Regions from separate parts of the Peribacillus sp. B65 genome, predicted to be linked through region 1. Evidence: riboswitches for the same ligand, from Rfam matches in the RefSeq annotation. Region 1 holds a riboswitch; each other region holds the start of a gene.

What was found. A riboswitch is a leader RNA that binds a small molecule or an ion and turns the genes downstream of it on or off. The one in region 1 is predicted to bind S-adenosylmethionine.
Region 2: another riboswitch for S-adenosylmethionine. It lies ahead of ACSR9O_RS12820 (O-acetylhomoserine aminocarboxypropyltransferase/cysteine synthase family protein); the one in region 1 lies ahead of ACSR9O_RS22750 (bifunctional homocysteine S-methyltransferase/methylenetetrahydrofolate reductase).
Region 3: another riboswitch for S-adenosylmethionine. It lies ahead of ACSR9O_RS13535 (5-methyltetrahydropteroyltriglutamate--homocysteine S-methyltransferase); the one in region 1 lies ahead of ACSR9O_RS22750 (bifunctional homocysteine S-methyltransferase/methylenetetrahydrofolate reductase).
Region 4: another riboswitch for S-adenosylmethionine. It lies ahead of ACSR9O_RS03110 (methionine biosynthesis PLP-dependent protein); the one in region 1 lies ahead of ACSR9O_RS22750 (bifunctional homocysteine S-methyltransferase/methylenetetrahydrofolate reductase).

What each region holds. Positions count from the first base shown of each region.
Region 1 covers NZ_CP195840.1:4,656,802-4,661,014, forward strand. The annotation lists gene metH (methionine synthase) at 1-462, opposite strand, end outside; gene ACSR9O_RS22750 (bifunctional homocysteine S-methyltransferase/methylenetetrahydrofolate reductase) at 455-2,302, opposite strand; SAM riboswitch class I at 2,407-2,505, opposite strand; gene ACSR9O_RS22755 (MOSC domain-containing protein) at 2,617-3,267, opposite strand; gene ku (non-homologous end joining protein Ku) at 3,773-4,213, opposite strand, start outside.
Region 2 covers NZ_CP195840.1:2,620,585-2,624,797, forward strand. The annotation lists gene ACSR9O_RS12795 (acyl-CoA dehydrogenase FadE) at 1-370, shown strand, start outside; gene ACSR9O_RS12800 (arsenate reductase family protein) at 511-867, shown strand; gene gcvH (glycine cleavage system protein GcvH) at 964-1,347, shown strand; gene ACSR9O_RS12810 (toprim domain-containing protein) at 1,440-1,805, shown strand; gene ACSR9O_RS12815 (thioredoxin family protein) at 1,809-2,117, shown strand; SAM riboswitch class I at 2,262-2,369, shown strand; gene ACSR9O_RS12820 (O-acetylhomoserine aminocarboxypropyltransferase/cysteine synthase family protein) at 2,469-3,779, shown strand; SAM riboswitch class I at 3,895-4,007, shown strand; gene ACSR9O_RS12825 (methionine ABC transporter ATP-binding protein) at 4,161-4,213, shown strand, end outside.
Region 3 covers NZ_CP195840.1:2,754,785-2,758,997, reverse strand. The annotation lists gene ACSR9O_RS13550 (MIP/aquaporin family protein) at 1-383, opposite strand, end outside; gene ACSR9O_RS13545 (glycerol-3-phosphate responsive antiterminator) at 610-1,152, opposite strand; gene ACSR9O_RS13540 (hypothetical protein) at 1,324-1,743, opposite strand; SAM riboswitch class I at 1,900-2,001, shown strand; gene ACSR9O_RS13535 (5-methyltetrahydropteroyltriglutamate--homocysteine S-methyltransferase) at 2,085-3,188, shown strand; gene ACSR9O_RS13530 (ArsR/SmtB family transcription factor) at 3,398-3,700, shown strand; gene ACSR9O_RS13525 (MFS transporter) at 3,858-4,213, shown strand, end outside.
Region 4 covers NZ_CP195840.1:613,134-617,346, forward strand. The annotation lists gene fumC (class II fumarate hydratase) at 1-1,131, opposite strand, end outside; SAM riboswitch class I at 1,460-1,573, shown strand; gene ACSR9O_RS03110 (methionine biosynthesis PLP-dependent protein) at 1,660-2,772, shown strand; gene metC (cystathionine beta-lyase) at 2,769-3,950, shown strand; gene ACSR9O_RS03120 (type B 50S ribosomal protein L31) at 4,060-4,213, opposite strand, start outside.

The DNA.
Region 1 (4,213 bases):
GCCATCCAAGAGACCCAGTGCCTGTTCTTCATAAGAATCGGTTAAAATATCAAAAGTCGTTCCGCCCGTTACGGAAAGCGTTTTTGTAGTGGGGCCCATCGAGCCAGCTACATACCTTGGCCATTCCTCATTGGAATACTTTTCACAAGCTTTAACGGCAAGCTCAGCTGAAATTTTATTTAGCTTGTAGGCGATCGTGCTTATTTGGTATTCCTCAAGAACGATGCTGGTCGCTCCAAAGGTATTTGTTTCAATGATATCTGCGCCCGCCGCTAAATATTTTTCATGAATGGATTGGATGATTTCCGGCTGCGTCAGTGATAAATATTCATTGCAGCCCTCGAATTGTTCCCCGCCAAAATCATCTGCTGTCAAATCCTCCGCTTGAAGCATGGTTCCCATCGCCCCATCAAGTAGGAGAATCTTGGAATTTAACTGATCTTGAATCGCTTTTTTATTCATGTACTGCCACCTCTGATGTCTGTTTACTATCGACTTTTCTAATATATTTCGTAAGTTCCGCCGTCATTTCATAGCGAAGGAACGGAGTGATTAAATATATGCCCTTGAATTTTTCCCTTGCCGCGTCCACCAGTTCCCGCGCGATATTAACCCCTTCAATCCTTGACTTTACAGGGTCATCCCCCGCTAAAGCCATTGCCCTTCTTACGTTATCAGGCAATTTGATGCCTGGGATCTCATTATGGATGAATTCTGCGTTCCGGGTGCTTGTCAAAGGCATGATACCGATGAAAATCGGGGTTTCTAAATGTTTTGTAGCTTCATGTACTTCTTCGATTTGCTCCACCGAATAAATTGGCTGTGTCAAAAAGGATTGAGCACCACAGGAAATCTTCTTTTCCATTCTCAGTACTGCTTTATCCAAATATTTCACATTCGGATTAAACGCTGCCGCAATTTTAAAATTTGCCCGTTGCCCCAGACTTTGACCGGAATAGGAAAGACCTTCATTAAATTGTTTGACCATGCTTATAAGGTCGAAGGAAGATAAATCATAAACCGAAGTGGCACCCGGGAAGTCCCCTATTTTTGAAGGATCTCCGGTGATGATCAATAATTCATTCAGCCCCACCGTCTGCAGACCCATTAAATGTGATTGCAGGCCAATCAAATTTCGATCACGGCATGTTATATGCACCATCGGATTAATATTCAATTGGTTCTTCAGTAGGTTAGCCAGAGCATCATTCGATATCCTTGGTGAGGCAAGTGAATTATCCGCTAGTGTAATGGAATCGACCCCTGCTTTTTTCAAAACCTCTGCACCGGTCATGAAGCTCTCTATTCCCAGCTTTTTAGGTGGATCAAGTTCAACCAGGATCGTCCTTTCCGTCTTGGCCTTTTCGTACAGTGGAAGTTCCAATTCTCTTTCGTTCACTTCAATTATTTCTATTTCACGGGATTTCGTAACTTTCTCTTTTACGGGAGCAAAACTTCCGATCGCATTCTTTACAGCTTGAATATGCAGTGGCGTCGTTCCACAGCACCCGCCTATGATAGCGGCACCTTGCTCACGAAGTTCCAGGGCACTTGAACCGAAATATTCCGGCACGGCTTTATAGACGAGCCTTCCATCCACATAATCAGGGAGGCTGGCATTAGGGTATATGGCAATCGATGCTTGCTTTGGCAAACTCACTTCTTCCAAGGCCCGGATCATATGATGTGGACCAAGACGGCAATTCACCCCAACAACATCGGCACCCAATTGCTCGAGTTTTTGAAAGGCTTCATTTAAATGGATTCCATTTTGGAGATTACCCAGTTCATGCATCGAGACATTTGCGATGATCGGCAGTCCAGTTTCATTTTTTACGATTTGCAGAACGGTTTCCAGCTCTTCCAGGTCATAAAATGTTTCCAAGAGAATCCCATCAGGATTTTCCATCAACAGACTGTATAGCTGTTCACGAAACCCCCGTTTAATCTCTTCCAGGCTTAAATCCGATTTTCTGATACTCCGTTGTGCCCCTATGGTACCGAAGACATAAGCCTTTCCTTTTGCCGCTTTTTTAGCAAGAATGACTCCCTGGCGATTGATTCTGCTTACTTCATCTTCAAGTCCATACCGTTTCAATTTGTTGAAATTGGCTCCGTATGTATTCGATTGAAGGATATCTGCACCAGCTTCCAGATAGGCACGATGGATAGACTCTATTTGATCCGGATTCGTGCAGTTTAATTCCTCATAACATTGATCGATGCCATTTGAGTACAATAAGGTCCCCATTGCCCCTTCCCCAACCAGCATTCTTTCTTTCACTTCTTTACGAAAATTCATCATTACACCCTCTCTCAAAAACAGTCCTGTTTTTGTCGTATTTTATGAGTATGAGAGAAAAGGAAAAAAAACCTTCTCAAAGAAGAAGGTTTTTTGAAACATTCTCCTCATCTATCAAGCTCTGCTTGCTGGATTTAGCACCTTTGCCTAAGCTGGTTGCTGAGGTTTCTTCGGGCCAGTCCCTCCACCTCTCTCGATAAGATCCATTTATATAATTTTCACAAGATTTCAAAATTAGATTATATTTAATTTACATTAATAATCTGTCAATTTCAATACCTGATCGACATTTTTTTCACTTTTGCAAAAATGATTCAATCTTTTGCAGCCTGAACCCTCTTCAAGATTCTTTGTTTCCAGTCTTCCGCTAATGGGTCCAGAGTAAGTAAAGCCTTGGCGCCTTCCAGCCCATCTCGTTTATGAAGGATTACCTCTGCTGCATAATGAACTGAAATTTTTTCTTGCAAACGATCTATTAGCACGATCTCGTTTTGTTTATTTATCGTTCCTTCTTGAAGTACTCTTGCAAAATAACCAGTGAAACTCGTTTTCAGCACGAGTTCCAAAAACTTAGGTTCTTGATTGAAGTGGGAAATGGTCGAACAAGGTATCCTCCCCTGGTTAATTTGAACAATCACTTCGCCTATTTGATAAATATCGCCGATATACGTGGTTTCTTCCCTCATCCCCGCTACGGTTAAATTTTCACCGAATGCTGGGATATCCAGCTTTTTAGAGAATCTTTCATTCCATAATGAATAATGCTCAAAGGGGTAAAAGCACAAAGCCCGATCAGGACCTCCATGGAACTTTTCATTACCTACCCCATCACCAATTATGCCTGATTTAGTCACTGTCACATTATCCTGTGCTTGTTTATCCATGGCTGAAAAGATATCGACATTCGAAAAACTTTCATGTTTCGGCTTTCCGGCCTGAAGTGATTTGATTTTTCCATTTTCCATTTTGCATCTTCCATTCATATTTAATTTATATCATCCTATATGTATAAATTATACTAAAAATCCATTATATTCAGTAGTTTTTAAAAATATATGAAGTGAAAAAGCCACATGAGCCGTTAAATGGGCGAAATATCATTGATTTCCAGAAAAATTCATAGGTTAGTTTCAGTAATTTTGTTGCTATTTCAGAATTAAATATGGTAGAATATGAACACAATATATAGTCGAAAACTACAACCGTTCGCCTATATGTTGATTTTCACGATTGAATTCCTCATTGTCGCTCTTTAGGGAGCGAATTTTTTTGCCTTCATTATCATCCATCATTTTCTTTTAGTTCCATTCTAATCCTTAAATCGTGATTCACTTACCTATTTTCACTTTCATTCCCTATTCAAATACCTCCCTGTAAAGTCACTTTCATTCCCTTATAAGAGGCCTGATTCCTTGCTAAAACAAGCAGAAAAGCCGAGCGACACCATATGTCTTCCGCTCAGCTTCCTGTTTAAGCTTGTTTCTTTTTTTTTGGTGCCGCTTTCTTTCGGGTCGTCTTTTTCTTTTCCGGTTCATCATGTTTCGTACGGTCAATGGATGCCTGTAATGCCTCCATTAAATCGGTTACATTGTTGGAAACTGGTTCTTTTGTTTTGGCTGTAATCGTCGTCTGTCCCGTTTTCTTTGATTCAATCAATTCAAGTAACGCGGTTCGATAGTCATCGGTGTATTTTGTCGGATCGAAAGTGGTCGTTAATTGATCTATTAATAATACGGCAGTATCGATTTCTTTTTTTGCAATGGTATCATTGGCGGGGATATTCGGAACATCCGCTGTGGAACGGACTTCATCCGGATAATGAATCGTTTCCATCACCAAGGTATTATCAACGACTCGGATTACCGCCATTTGTTCTTTAGAGCGAATGATGATTTTTGCTAATCCTACCTT
Region 2 (4,213 bases), 2.0 Mb from region 1:
TGGCCTTGCTGCACAGAAATACGGCAAAACTCTTGATCAAGAACAAGAAATCCTCTCCAACATTGCTGATATCGCATCCCTTGCCTATGCAGCGGAATCCGTGGTATTGCGTACGGAAAAAGCAATAGCAGCTACAGGCCTGGAGAAGAACAAACAAAAAGTGCTTTACACAGAAATCTTCGTTCAGGAAGCTTTCAATGAAATAGAACAGCACGCAAAGGAAACGTTAATCGCAGTGGAAACAGGCGATACTCTTCGCATCATGCTTGCGTCGCTCCGTAAGCTGACAAGGCATAATCCGATCAATGTCATTGCGAAAAAACGTGAAGCTTCCGTCAAGGTAATCGAAGCTGAAAAATATGCTCTTTAAGAAATGAATCAAAATCAGTAAAGGGAATGCCCGAGAAGGCATTCCCTTATTTCCTTTGATGAAATCGCATTGGAAATTCAAAAGACAATTCGTTGTATTGCGTGATGAAAACGGGTATTCTATTGATAGGTGGTGAAATGATGGGCTTAACATTATATTGGTACCCAAAATGCGGCACATGCCGTAACGCGAAGAAGTGGCTTGATAATCATGAACTGCAATATGAAGCAATCCATATAGCGGAAAATCCGCCTTCGCGAACAGAAATAGAACAACTATATAAAATCAGCAATTTGGAGTTGAAGAAGTTTTTCAATACTAGCGGTCAAAAATATCGGGAGCTTGGCTTAAAGGATAAGCTGAAAGAAGCTTCTGAAGCAGAGATGCTTGATATATTGTCCACAGATGGCATGCTTCTGAAAAGGCCGATTGTTACGGATGGCACCAAAGTGACGGTAGGTTTCAAAGAGGAGCAATTCGAACAGGTTTGGAACTGAAAATTTCTCGAAATATTTGGTTAATTCCTTACTTAAACAAACAATCTACCTTATAATGGAATAGATAAAATAAGATGTACATATGGAGGGTTAATAATGACAACAACACCAAAAGAACTTCGTTACACAAAAGAACATGAATGGGTCAAAACGGAAGATGGAACAGTGCGCATTGGAATTACAGCTTTCGCACAGTCCGAGCTTGGGGACATCGTATTCGTTGAGCTTCCGGAAATCGGCGATGAATTGAAAGCGAACGAACCATTCGGAAGTGTTGAATCCGTTAAGACCGTTTCTGAGCTTTATGCACCTATCAGTGGCAAGGTTGTTGAAGTAAACGAAGATTTAAGTGACAACCCTGAATATGTAAATGAGTCTCCTTATGAAAAGGCATGGATGGTCGTGCTTGAACCATCTAATAGCAGTGATATTGAAAGCTTGATGAGCGCTGAAGAGTATGAGAGTTTAATCAACGGTTAAAAAAAAGGAGAGGGGGGACTGAAAAGGCCTGCTCTCTTTTTCATTTGGTACCGTGGCAGTTGCACACATAATTCGTGAGATGGAGTGATGACATGGAGTGGGGCGAATTCGATAAAGTGATCATTGTAGAAGGCAGTTCCGATAGAAGAAAAGTTGCCTCCGTTTTAAATGAAGATGTGGAAATTAGATGTACGAATGGGACCATATCATTAACTAAGCTGGATGAATTAGTGGATGAATTGATGGACCGTGATGTTTATCTCCTTTTTGACGCAGATGAATCAGGAGAAAAGCTGCGGAAGCAGTTCCGAATGGAAATGCCTGAGGCGAACCACCTGTATATTAATAAAATGTACAAAGAAGTGGAAAGCTCACCCGAACATCATATCGCAACTGTGCTTCTATCTGCCAATATGAATGTGAAAATGAAATTTTTAAGTCAAAGGGTGAACGACTAATTGATGCAGGAATGGAAAGAAGAAGAGTGTAAGCTTGCTGTTGAAAATGGGGAAACCTTTTGCTTATATTTATATACCCCTTTATGCGGCACTTGTCAGGTTGCCTCCAAGATGCTGACGATATCCTTGGAGCTATTCCCGGAATTGAAGGCAGGCAAAATGAATATGAATTATGTCCAAGCAATTGCCGAATCATATGAAATCGAAAGTGTTCCATGTTTATTGTTTTTCAAAGAAGGACGGCTGCACAAAAAAATATATGCCTTTCAATCCGTTCCTTATTTGTACGGATTGCTTAAGGAAATCAGCTAAGAAACCAATCAGAACCGTGGTTGGTTTCTTTGTTGCGGACATATGAATGCTAGATGAAATTAAACAAAGAATATTCTAACAATTCATTGACTGATTTAATCTAAAATGCTATATTTTGAATTAAGTAACGGCAGAATTTAATAGTTCTTATCAAGAGTGGCGGAGGGACTGGCCCGACGAAGCCCGGCAACCGGTATAAATTTTTATATACGGTGCTAATTCCAGCAGAGTGTTGGCTCTGGTAGATGAGGTGTATTCTTGAAACCTCTTCTTATTGAAGTGGTTTTTTTGTTTATAAAAGGCCAAACATCATATAATTCCAACTAAATCCATAGAAAAAGGTGAAATCATATGTCAGGGAAAAAATTGCGTTTCGAAACATTGAGTGTTCATGGCGGTCTGCAAGCTGATGAAACAGGTGCACGTGCAGTTCCTATCTACCAAAGCAATGCATACTTGTTCAAAGACACCGACCATGCAGCGAATTTATTTGGCCTAAAGGAGAATGGCTATATATATTCACGACTCCATAATCCCACGATCAGCGTTTTTGAGGAAAGAATGGCCTTATTGGAAGGCGGAATCGGCGGATTGGCAACAGCAAGCGGAATGGCTGCCATCTCACTTTCAATCCTGAATATTGCCGCTGCAGGGGATGAGATTGTTTCAGCATCTACATTATATGGCGGTACGTATAACCTTTTTGAAAATACTCTTCCTAAATACGGGATTAAAGTGAAGTTCGTTTCTCCTGATGACCCTGAAAATTTCAAAAGGGCGATTACGCCAAGAACTAAAGCCATTTTTGCTGAAACCATCGGAAATCCAAGTTTGAGGGTGCTTGATATTGAAGCGGTAGCGAAAATCGCCCATGATGCCGGAATACCTTTAATCATTGATAATACCTTTGCGACACCGTATCTATGCAGACCAATTGATTTTGGAGCCGATATTGTCATCCATTCCGCTACAAAATGGCTTCTGGGAAATGGAACTACGCTTGGTGGTGTCATCGTGGATGGAGGGAAATTCGATTGGAACTCGCCAAATTACCCTGGCTTCACAGAGCCTGACCCAAGTTACGACAATCTGGTATACGCCGAGGCAGTTGGACCTGCCGCATTCATAACGAAAGCCCGAGTCCAGTTACTCCGTGATTTAGGACCTGCGCTAAGTGCCCAAAGTGCATTCCAGTTTACGCTGGGACTTGAAACGCTGCATGTAAGGATGAAAGAGCATCTATCGAACACCAAGTCTGTCATTAAATATTTAAAAAACCATCCTGCGGTGACTTGGGTTTCACATCCTGGTGATGAGGATCATCCCGATAAAGCCCTTGCGGAAAAATATTTGCCAAAGGGAGCTGGATCTGTTGTGACTTTTGGGATACAAGGTAATCGAGAAGCTGGGGCAAAACTTATCAATTCGGTGGAATTATGGTCCCATGTAGCGAATGTTGGGGATGCGAAGAGCTTGATCATCCACCCAGCCAGTACGACCCATCAACAATTGAATGAGGCAGGTCTTGCGAAAGCGGGTGTGAGTGCCGACCAAGTCCGTTTATCGATTGGGATTGAAAATGTAGAGGATTTAATAGAAGATTTGGAGCAGGCAATTGAAAAAGCGACGAATATCGTCTCCTTGACATCCAAAACGGTTTAAGTAAAGTTTCTGTATGCTTGTACTAGAAATATTATACATTGCGCTCCTTTTTTATCTATGATAAAATTTCTCCATACTAAAGAACTTAATGATGTACAAATATTCTATATATTAGCTCTTATCAAGAGAGGTGGAGGGATGTGCCCGATGAAACCCGGCAACCGACAAGGAGATTTCCTTGGAAAGGTGCCAATTCACACAAAGTTTAATCACTTTGGAAGATGAGAGGAAGGCCTGTTTCTTCACCTGCCTTTCTGCTCATGCAGAAAGGTTTTTTCTGTTTTAATTGGGTAAACTTTTACATGATATGAGAAACAGACTAATAATGTAGAGAAATCAACTAAGTTCATAGGTTTTATTGGATAAAAGAGGTGAGGGTTAATGATCACATTGACGAAAGTCAGTAAGCTGTTCCGAACAGGAAAAGGAAACAG
Region 3 (4,213 bases), 1.9 Mb from region 1:
GGGATCGCAGGTGAAGTCGCGAACACACCAAGCTTCGCTCCTGGATCATCCGTAGCTTTCCAGTGTGGCAAATAGTGCAGGAATACTAGAGTCGCGCCCAGGATTGCGCCAATCATTTGGGCAACGATGTAACCGGGCACATCACTCCAAGGAAATTCTCCAATAATGGCAAAACCTACTGTGACCGCCGGGTTTAAATGCGCCCCGCTTATGGACCCTACTGCAAAAACCCCCATGGTAACGGCCAACCCCCACGCAATCGTGACAACAATCCATCCGGCATCCTTTGCATAGGAACCCTTTAAGGATGAACCAGCCCCAATACCTGCTCCGAATACAACTAATATCATCGTGCCTAACACTTCTCCCCAAAATGGAGTCATGATAAAACCCCTCCCCTGTTAAATTATTAAACCTTGCCAACAAATAAAAGGAGATCCACAGCAGAACTATCTTCATAAATAAATTATGAATAGATCTGTTGTGAATCTCCTAGTCTCCGTCACATATATTAACTTGTACTGTAAAATATACTAGGTTATGAAAACGCTGTCAATATTTTGTGAAAAATTAATCTATTTTTCTGTAATTTTTTTCAATTTTCCCCTATTAGACGATATCCCATAATTCAGTTTTGGATGTGGTGATCGACGAAGCTCCAGCATCAAGGGCATTCAGGACTTCATCCGAAGTACGTATGAGGCCGCCTGCAAAAATCGGTGTCTGCAATCGTTCCTTCACTTCTTTTATCATCCATGGCATGGCGCCCGGCAATACTTCGATATAATCCGGCTTGGTTTTCTGCACCAGCTTATAACTTTTCTCAAGCGCATGTGAGTCTATTAAAAAGATTCGCTGGATGGCAATGACCCCCTTTTGCTTCGCCTTCAATATAACGCTTGATTTAGTCGAAATCAGCCCATAGGGATTATATTCCTGACAAATGAATTCTGTCGCGTACTCATCACTTCTTATGCCATGGATCAAATCGACATGATAAATCATTTTCTTATTATGTTGTTTTGCCATCATACTTACATTTTTCAATTGTGATATATGCAAATCAAGAAACACACCTATTTCATAGGAACTTTCTAGAAATCTTTCAAAATCCTTCATGCTTGCTGAAGCAGGCAAAATCTTTTGATCCATCATTATCCTCCTCATTCCCAGAAAAACTCAAAACTTCAAGTTATTTAGTATATTTTAAAGAGCTTGATTTATCAATCACATTTTTTTCATGACAATCTCACAATAACACTAACATACCTGGCACTCCCTTTATAGATTGCGGATAAGGTTGTATGTAAAATATCCCTTAACTCATAAAGAAAGTTTCATTATCAATGCACCTTCGACAAGTTCATACGATTTAATTGTGCCCACCGGAATTTTTCTCACGATGTTCCAAGCATTAACATTCATTTTGATCGTTCTTTTTTCAAATTCAAAAAATGGCGGTCTGTTAAATATCCTTTGGTTGATGAAATTCCTGTCAACTGGTTCCATTTCCACTAATTCAAATGAAATCGTTCTTTTTTCCACATGAACCGGTTTTAATGTAATCCGGAAAGCTACGTTTTTCTTAAACATCATTTTTTTCACTTCCATCGTTCCGGAAAGCACAATATGCTTCGGCGTAATCTCGACTTTAATATCCTGACAAGATGATTTCATTTTTATGATTCTCTCTACCATGGCTTCAGTTACCGTTATCGGTATGCCACTTTTGAATGGACTCATCCTTGCATTCCCCTCCCCACTCAAAGCTTATGCCGGATTCCCTGATGCCGTTAACATTTCAGTCCGAGTAATAAACGGTATATTCTAAATATTCAACCTCCAACTCTTGACCTTTGTAAAAACTACCTGTATAGTCATAATTAATTTAATAGACAACTCTTATCCAGAGAGGTGGAGGGACTGGCCCTTTGATGCCTCAGCAACAGACTATTCATGTACTGTGCTAATTCCAGAAGTTTAAAAACTTGAAGATAAGAAGAGTATATAGCTTTGTTGCCAACACCTCTTCTTATTTTTTAAGAAGAGGTTTTTTATTTTTAAAAGGAAAGAAGGAATGCAACATGTCAATCACATTAACGAAAGCACCATTCAGGGCCGATCACGTCGGAAGTTTATTAAGACCGGAACGTTTACATATTGCCAGAAAGCAATTTAGGGAGGGTACCCTTTCAGCAGAGCGCCTTCGTGAAATTGAAACCGAAGAAATCAAACGGATTGTCGATAAACAAATTGAAGTTGGATTAGAGGCTGTTACGGACGGCGAGTTCAGACGAACATGGTGGCACTTTGACTTCCTCGAACATTTAAATGGCATCGAGGGATATGTGACTGAAAAAGGTCTCACATTCGATGGTGTGGAAACAGAGAGATATAACGTTCGCAATACCGGGAAGGTTTCATTCAATCCTGAACATCCCTTCATTAGTGATTTCATTGAATTGAACAAAATCGTGAACGGACGTGCCGTTGCCAAGCAAACCATTCCCAGTCCGAATCAGTTATTTGCTGCAGGTATTCATAATGAAGACATCTACCCTGATATTGAAGATTATGCAAATGATATCATCAAGGCGTATCAGCATGCTTTGAAAGCCTTTTATGAAGCAGGTGTGCGTTATCTTCAATTGGATGATGTATATATTGCCAGACTTTCAGCTCCAGATTTCCAGTTCAAAGATGGAAAATATACGAGGGAACAGTTAATTGATCTTGCACTTCGTGTCATTAATGGAGCATTGGAAGGCAAACCAGAAGACCTTGTCGTCACTACCCACCTATGTCGCGGAAACTATCAGTCGACTTGGGCGTTTGAAGGAAGCTATGCCCGTATCGCTCCAACTTTATTGGCAAAAGAAAAAGTGGATGGATTCTTCTTGGAATATGATGATCAACGTTCAGGGGATTTCAAACCATTGGAATACATTCCAAATGGCGGTGCACAGGTTGTACTGGGGGTCGTCACTTCAAAAAATGGGGAAATCGAAGACAAGGAAGCTGTTAAGGCACGCATTAAAGAAGCCTCGCACTTCGTTGCTCTCGAACAATTATGCTTAAGCCCTCAATGCGGCTTCGCCTCCACCCATCACGGCAACAAGCTAACCGAAGAACAGCAATGGGAAAAGCTGAAATTCGTCGTTGATGTAGCAAAAGAAGTGTGGGAATGATTTTTTTGCGGAAACTTTAATACTGATTTACAGGATTCGAATAACCTAATCGGCAGCACTTATTAGGGAGCCGATTAGGTCCTTGCAATAATACATTTCCATTCCTTTAATGGCTCTTTTGAATAACGGTATCAAGTTTTGATTTATGAAATTAACGATGAATGTTAATATTATTTGACATATCGATAATTCTCGATATAATGAAATGTATGAAAACAATCGAGATATTTAAAGCATTATCCAATGAATCCAGGTTGCAAATCTTACAATGGCTCAAGGCGCCTGAACTCCACTTCACCCCTCATGAGGGAATAGACATGAAGGAAACCGGCGTTTGCGTAAGTCAGATTACGGAAAAATTAAACATGACCCAGTCCACGGCCTCTCAATACCTCTCGATGCTTCTTAGAGCAGGATTGATTAAAACGGAGCGGATAGGAAAGTTTACGTATTACAAACGAGATGAAGATGCAATCTCAAAAATTACTGATTTCTTGAAAGAAGAAGTATGAAAATGAACCTGATCCGTACCTTAGAGGGTTGGGTTCATTTCCCCCCCCTAACAGTTCGACATTTCGCGATATGTTTATTTTTTTATCCATACATATTAACATATTCCGATATGTCTTTATATAAAATTGATAATCATTAATGAGGAGTGAATCTATTTTGCTTAATACATGGAAAATTTACATGTTGGCGATAATCAGTTTTTTAGTAGGAACATCCGAATTCATCATATCCGGAATTTTGGATAAGATTGCGGATTCTCTTGGAGTTACCCTTGCTGCCGCAGGACAGCTCATTACAATTTTCTCCCTTGTCTACGCAATCGGTACACCCATTCTAATGGCTTTGACAGCAAGTTTAGACAGACGAAAATTAATGTTGTATTCCCTTGGACTATTCATAGTGTCCAACCTGCTTGCCTTTCTATTACCAGGCTTTGGACCGTTTCTATTTGCACGCATAATCATGGCACTTGGTGCAGGATTGGTTGTAGTCACCGCTCTGAATATTGCCGC
Region 4 (4,213 bases), 4.0 Mb from region 1:
GCCTTCCGTCAATAATTTGACCGTCTGCAGGAAGTTATAGATGATGACTGGTTTGAATACATTCAATTCAAAGTTACCTTGACTTGCTGCAAAGCCAATTGTAGCATCGTTACCAACGATTTGTGTTGCAATCATGGTAAGCGCTTCACTTTGTGTTGGATTGACTTTACCTGGCATGATGGAGCTGCCCGGTTCGTTTTCCGGAATGGCTATTTCGCCGATTCCGCTTCTTGGTCCACTAGCAAGCCATCTGACATCGTTCGCAATTTTCATTAAATCCGCCGCCAATGCTTTCAAAGCACCGTGTGCGTAGACGATTTCGTTATGGCTAGTCAATGCATGGAACTTATTATCAGATGTGACAAAAGGGTATCCTGTATCTGCTGCAATTTGTTTGGCAGAGAGTCCCGGGAATTCTTCTTTTGTATTGATTCCGGTTCCTACAGCCGTTCCGCCTAGAGCAAGGTTCAATAATTTTTGGCTGCTTTCTTCAATCATCGCTAGATCCTTATCGAGCATCGCTTTCCAACCGGAAATTTCTTGTCCTAATGTTAATGGTGTAGCATCTTGAAGATGTGTCCGGCCAATTTTCACGACATCCCAAAATTCTTTTTCTTTTGTATCGAATGTATCACGAAGGGCTTTGATGGCAGGCACCAATTTTTCAGCGACTTCCATAAAGGCTGCAATATGCATGGCGGTCGGGAAAGTATCATTTGAGCTTTGCGCCTTGTTAACATCATCATTCGGGTGAAGGGTTTCAGATTCACCATTTTCTTTTAACCATTCATTCCCTTTGTTAGCGACCACTTCGTTCACGTTCATATTACTTTGCGTGCCGCTTCCCGTTTGCCAAACTACAAGCGGGAAATGTTCATCAAGCGTACCTTCAAGGATTTCCCCGCAAATCTTGACGATGGCATTCTTTTTAACTTCGGAAAGATCACCAAGATCATAGTTCACCTTTGCCGCAGCTTGTTTAACGTATGCAAATGCACGAACTAATTCAATCGGCATTTTTTCGTTACCTATTTTGAAATTGTTACGGCTTCTCTCAGTTTGTGCTCCCCAATATTTATCAGCAGGAACTTTCACTTCACCCATCGTATCTCGTTCGATTCTGTATTCCATGTGTTCTCCTCCTATGTTTGCACTATTCATTGAAGACCTTTTGCATATGAAATGAATAATGTCGGATTATTCTTTCTCTCCATACATTGTACAAACTTTATTATTTTAAAGCAAAAATATCCCGCTGACCCTTTCCATGTTTTCTGAAAAATCCAAGTTCCATTCATGTTTATATGAAAATTCAATTATTCTTTTTAGACACATAAAGTGTAGACACCGCTAGGCTCCAATTGACCTGGTCATGAACATCAAAGCATTATCACTCCCAAAATGTCCTTGACAGTATTTTGTATATATAGTAAATTCAAAAGAAATTGAATAATCTAAACTCTTATCGAGAGAGGTAGAGGGAATGGCCCGATGACACCTCAGCAACCTTCATTTGTTTCAAACCAATGAAAAGGTGCTAATTCCACAAGTTTGTGAACTTGGAAGATAAGAAGAATGACTCGTCCCTACTTAATCAAAGTCTTCTTCTTAAAGAAGACTTTTTTTTATTTTATATAACTCAAAGGAGCAGTGAAAACCATGTACAAATTTGAAACATATCTTGCTCAATTAGGAAATCGCAGCGAAACGGCGACAGGAACAGTCAATCCGCCGGTATACTTTTCAACAGCTTTTCGTCACGAAGGAATTGGCCAATCGACGGGATTCGACTACACAAGGACTGGTAACCCTACACGCCAGCTATTGGAGCGATCCATCGCCGATCTGGAAAAAGGAGACCAAGGTTATGCCTGCAGTTCAGGAATGGCCGCCATCTCCACTATTCTCGCCCTTTTTAAATCCGGGGATGCATGGATTGTCAGCGAAGATCTTTATGGCGGTACATATCGTCTGTTAGAACAAGGTTTTAAAAAATGGGGATTGCAGTGTGACTATGTAAACACTTGTTGTTTGGAGGATATCGAAAAAGCCATCACTCCTCACACGAAAGCCATCTTCATCGAAACTCCCACTAACCCCCTTATGCAGCAAACGGACATTAGCGCCGTTGCGGCATTGGCCAAACGATATAATTTATTGTTAATCGTTGATAACACTTTTTACACGCCTCTTATTCAACAACCCATCGTGCTTGGAGCGGATATTGTGATTCATAGTGCAACCAAGTATCTCGGTGGTCATAATGATGTGCTCGCGGGACTGATCGTTGCTAACGGCGCTGAATTATGTGATGCACTTGCCTTCCATCATAATGGTACTGGAGCTGTCTTGAGCCCATTTGATTCTTGGCTGTTGATGCGAGGAATGAAAACCCTGGCATTGCGGATGGAGCGTCATGAAAAGAATGCCAAGATACTTGTAGATTACTTATCGGAGCATGATTGTGTCACTGATGTATTGTATCCCGGCAGAGGCGGCATGATTTCTTTCCGCATCATTGATGAAGCGGCGGTCAACCCATTTTTACAATCGCTCTCATTAATTTCCTTTGCAGAAAGCCTTGGAGGGGTTGAAAGCTTCATCACCTATCCTGCCACACAAACACATGCCGATATACCGCTTGAAGTCAGAACGGCAAATGGGGTTTGTAATCGCCTGCTTCGCTTCTCCGTTGGCATCGAGGATAGCGATGATTTGATTGGCGACCTGCAGCAAGCATTCGCACATGTAAAAAGGGAGGCACTACGATGACAGGTCATGATTTTAGCTTTGAAACGAAATTACTTCATAATCAACATAAATTCGATCCGGCAACGGGTGGTGTGAGCGTCCCCATTCAGCATGCATCGACGTTCCATCAATCGGATATCGATCAATTCGGCAAATATGACTACAGCAGAAGCGGGAACCCAACTCGCGAGGCACTTGAAGATATCATTGCCGATTTAGAGGAAGGCACTCACGGCTTTGCCTTTTCATCAGGTATGGCTGCCATTTCAACAGCCTTCCTGCTATTGTCTGCCGGAGACCATATCGTCATTTCCGAAGATGTGTATGGCGGAACGTTCAGGATGGTCACAAGCGTATTGACCCGTTTCAATATTGAGCATACCTTCGTTGACATGACGGACCTTGAAAGCGTCAAAGCGGCCGTTCAGCCAAATACCAGGGCCATATACATTGAAACGCCTTCAAATCCGTTACTTAAAGTGACCGATATTCAAGCTGTATGTGATATTGCAAAAAAAGCCGGTGCCTTAAGTTTTGTTGATAATACATTCTTGACGCCCGCATTGCAAAAACCGCTGAATCTGGGCGCCGATGTTGTCCTTCATAGCGCGACGAAGTTTTTATCCGGACATAGTGATGTGGTAGCTGGGCTTGCGGTCGTGAAAGATCCGGAATTGGCGGCAAGACTCGGTTCGCTCCAAAACTCCTTTGGAGCGGTCCTTGGTGTCCAAGATGCCTGGCTTGTAATGAGAGGTTTAAAAACCTTGTCAGTTAGAATGGAACATTCACAAAAAGGGGCAGAAAAGATTGCAGCCTACTTAAAAGATCAGCCCTTGGTGAAAAAAGTGTATTATCCCGGCCTAGCCGATCATCCACAGCACGCCATCCAGAAAGGCCAGTCACTTGGAGCAGGGGCGGTCCTATCTTTTGAATTGGAAAGTGAGGAAATCTTCCGTTCCTTCGTGAACACTGTCGAGCTCCCTGTATTTGCCGTAAGCCTGGGAGCGGTCGAATCCATATTATCTTACCCGGCCAAAATGTCCCATGCTGCCATGCCTGATGATGAAAGGGAAAAGCGGGGCATCACGAACAGCTTGCTCCGCCTCTCTGTCGGACTTGAAAATCCGGACGATATAATCAAGGACTTCGATGCGGCCCTCGTCAATATTGCCAAAGGGGAAGCAATTGCTGCAAAATGAATAAAGGATGGGTGCCTCATATATGGGCACCCTTTTTCCTTGCATCATTATTAACTCTTTTTCTTCCCAGTCATAAAAAAAGGCCATCGATTTCCCGATGGCCTGACTCTCAATTCTTCATATTATATTTATCCAGGAAGCGATCCACCCGTCCGCCTTTTTCAGCAAACTTCTGCTTTCCTGTATAATAAGGGTGCGTATCCGAGCTGATTTCCACTTTTAATAATGGATATGTTTGTCCGTCTTCCCAAACGATCGTTCCA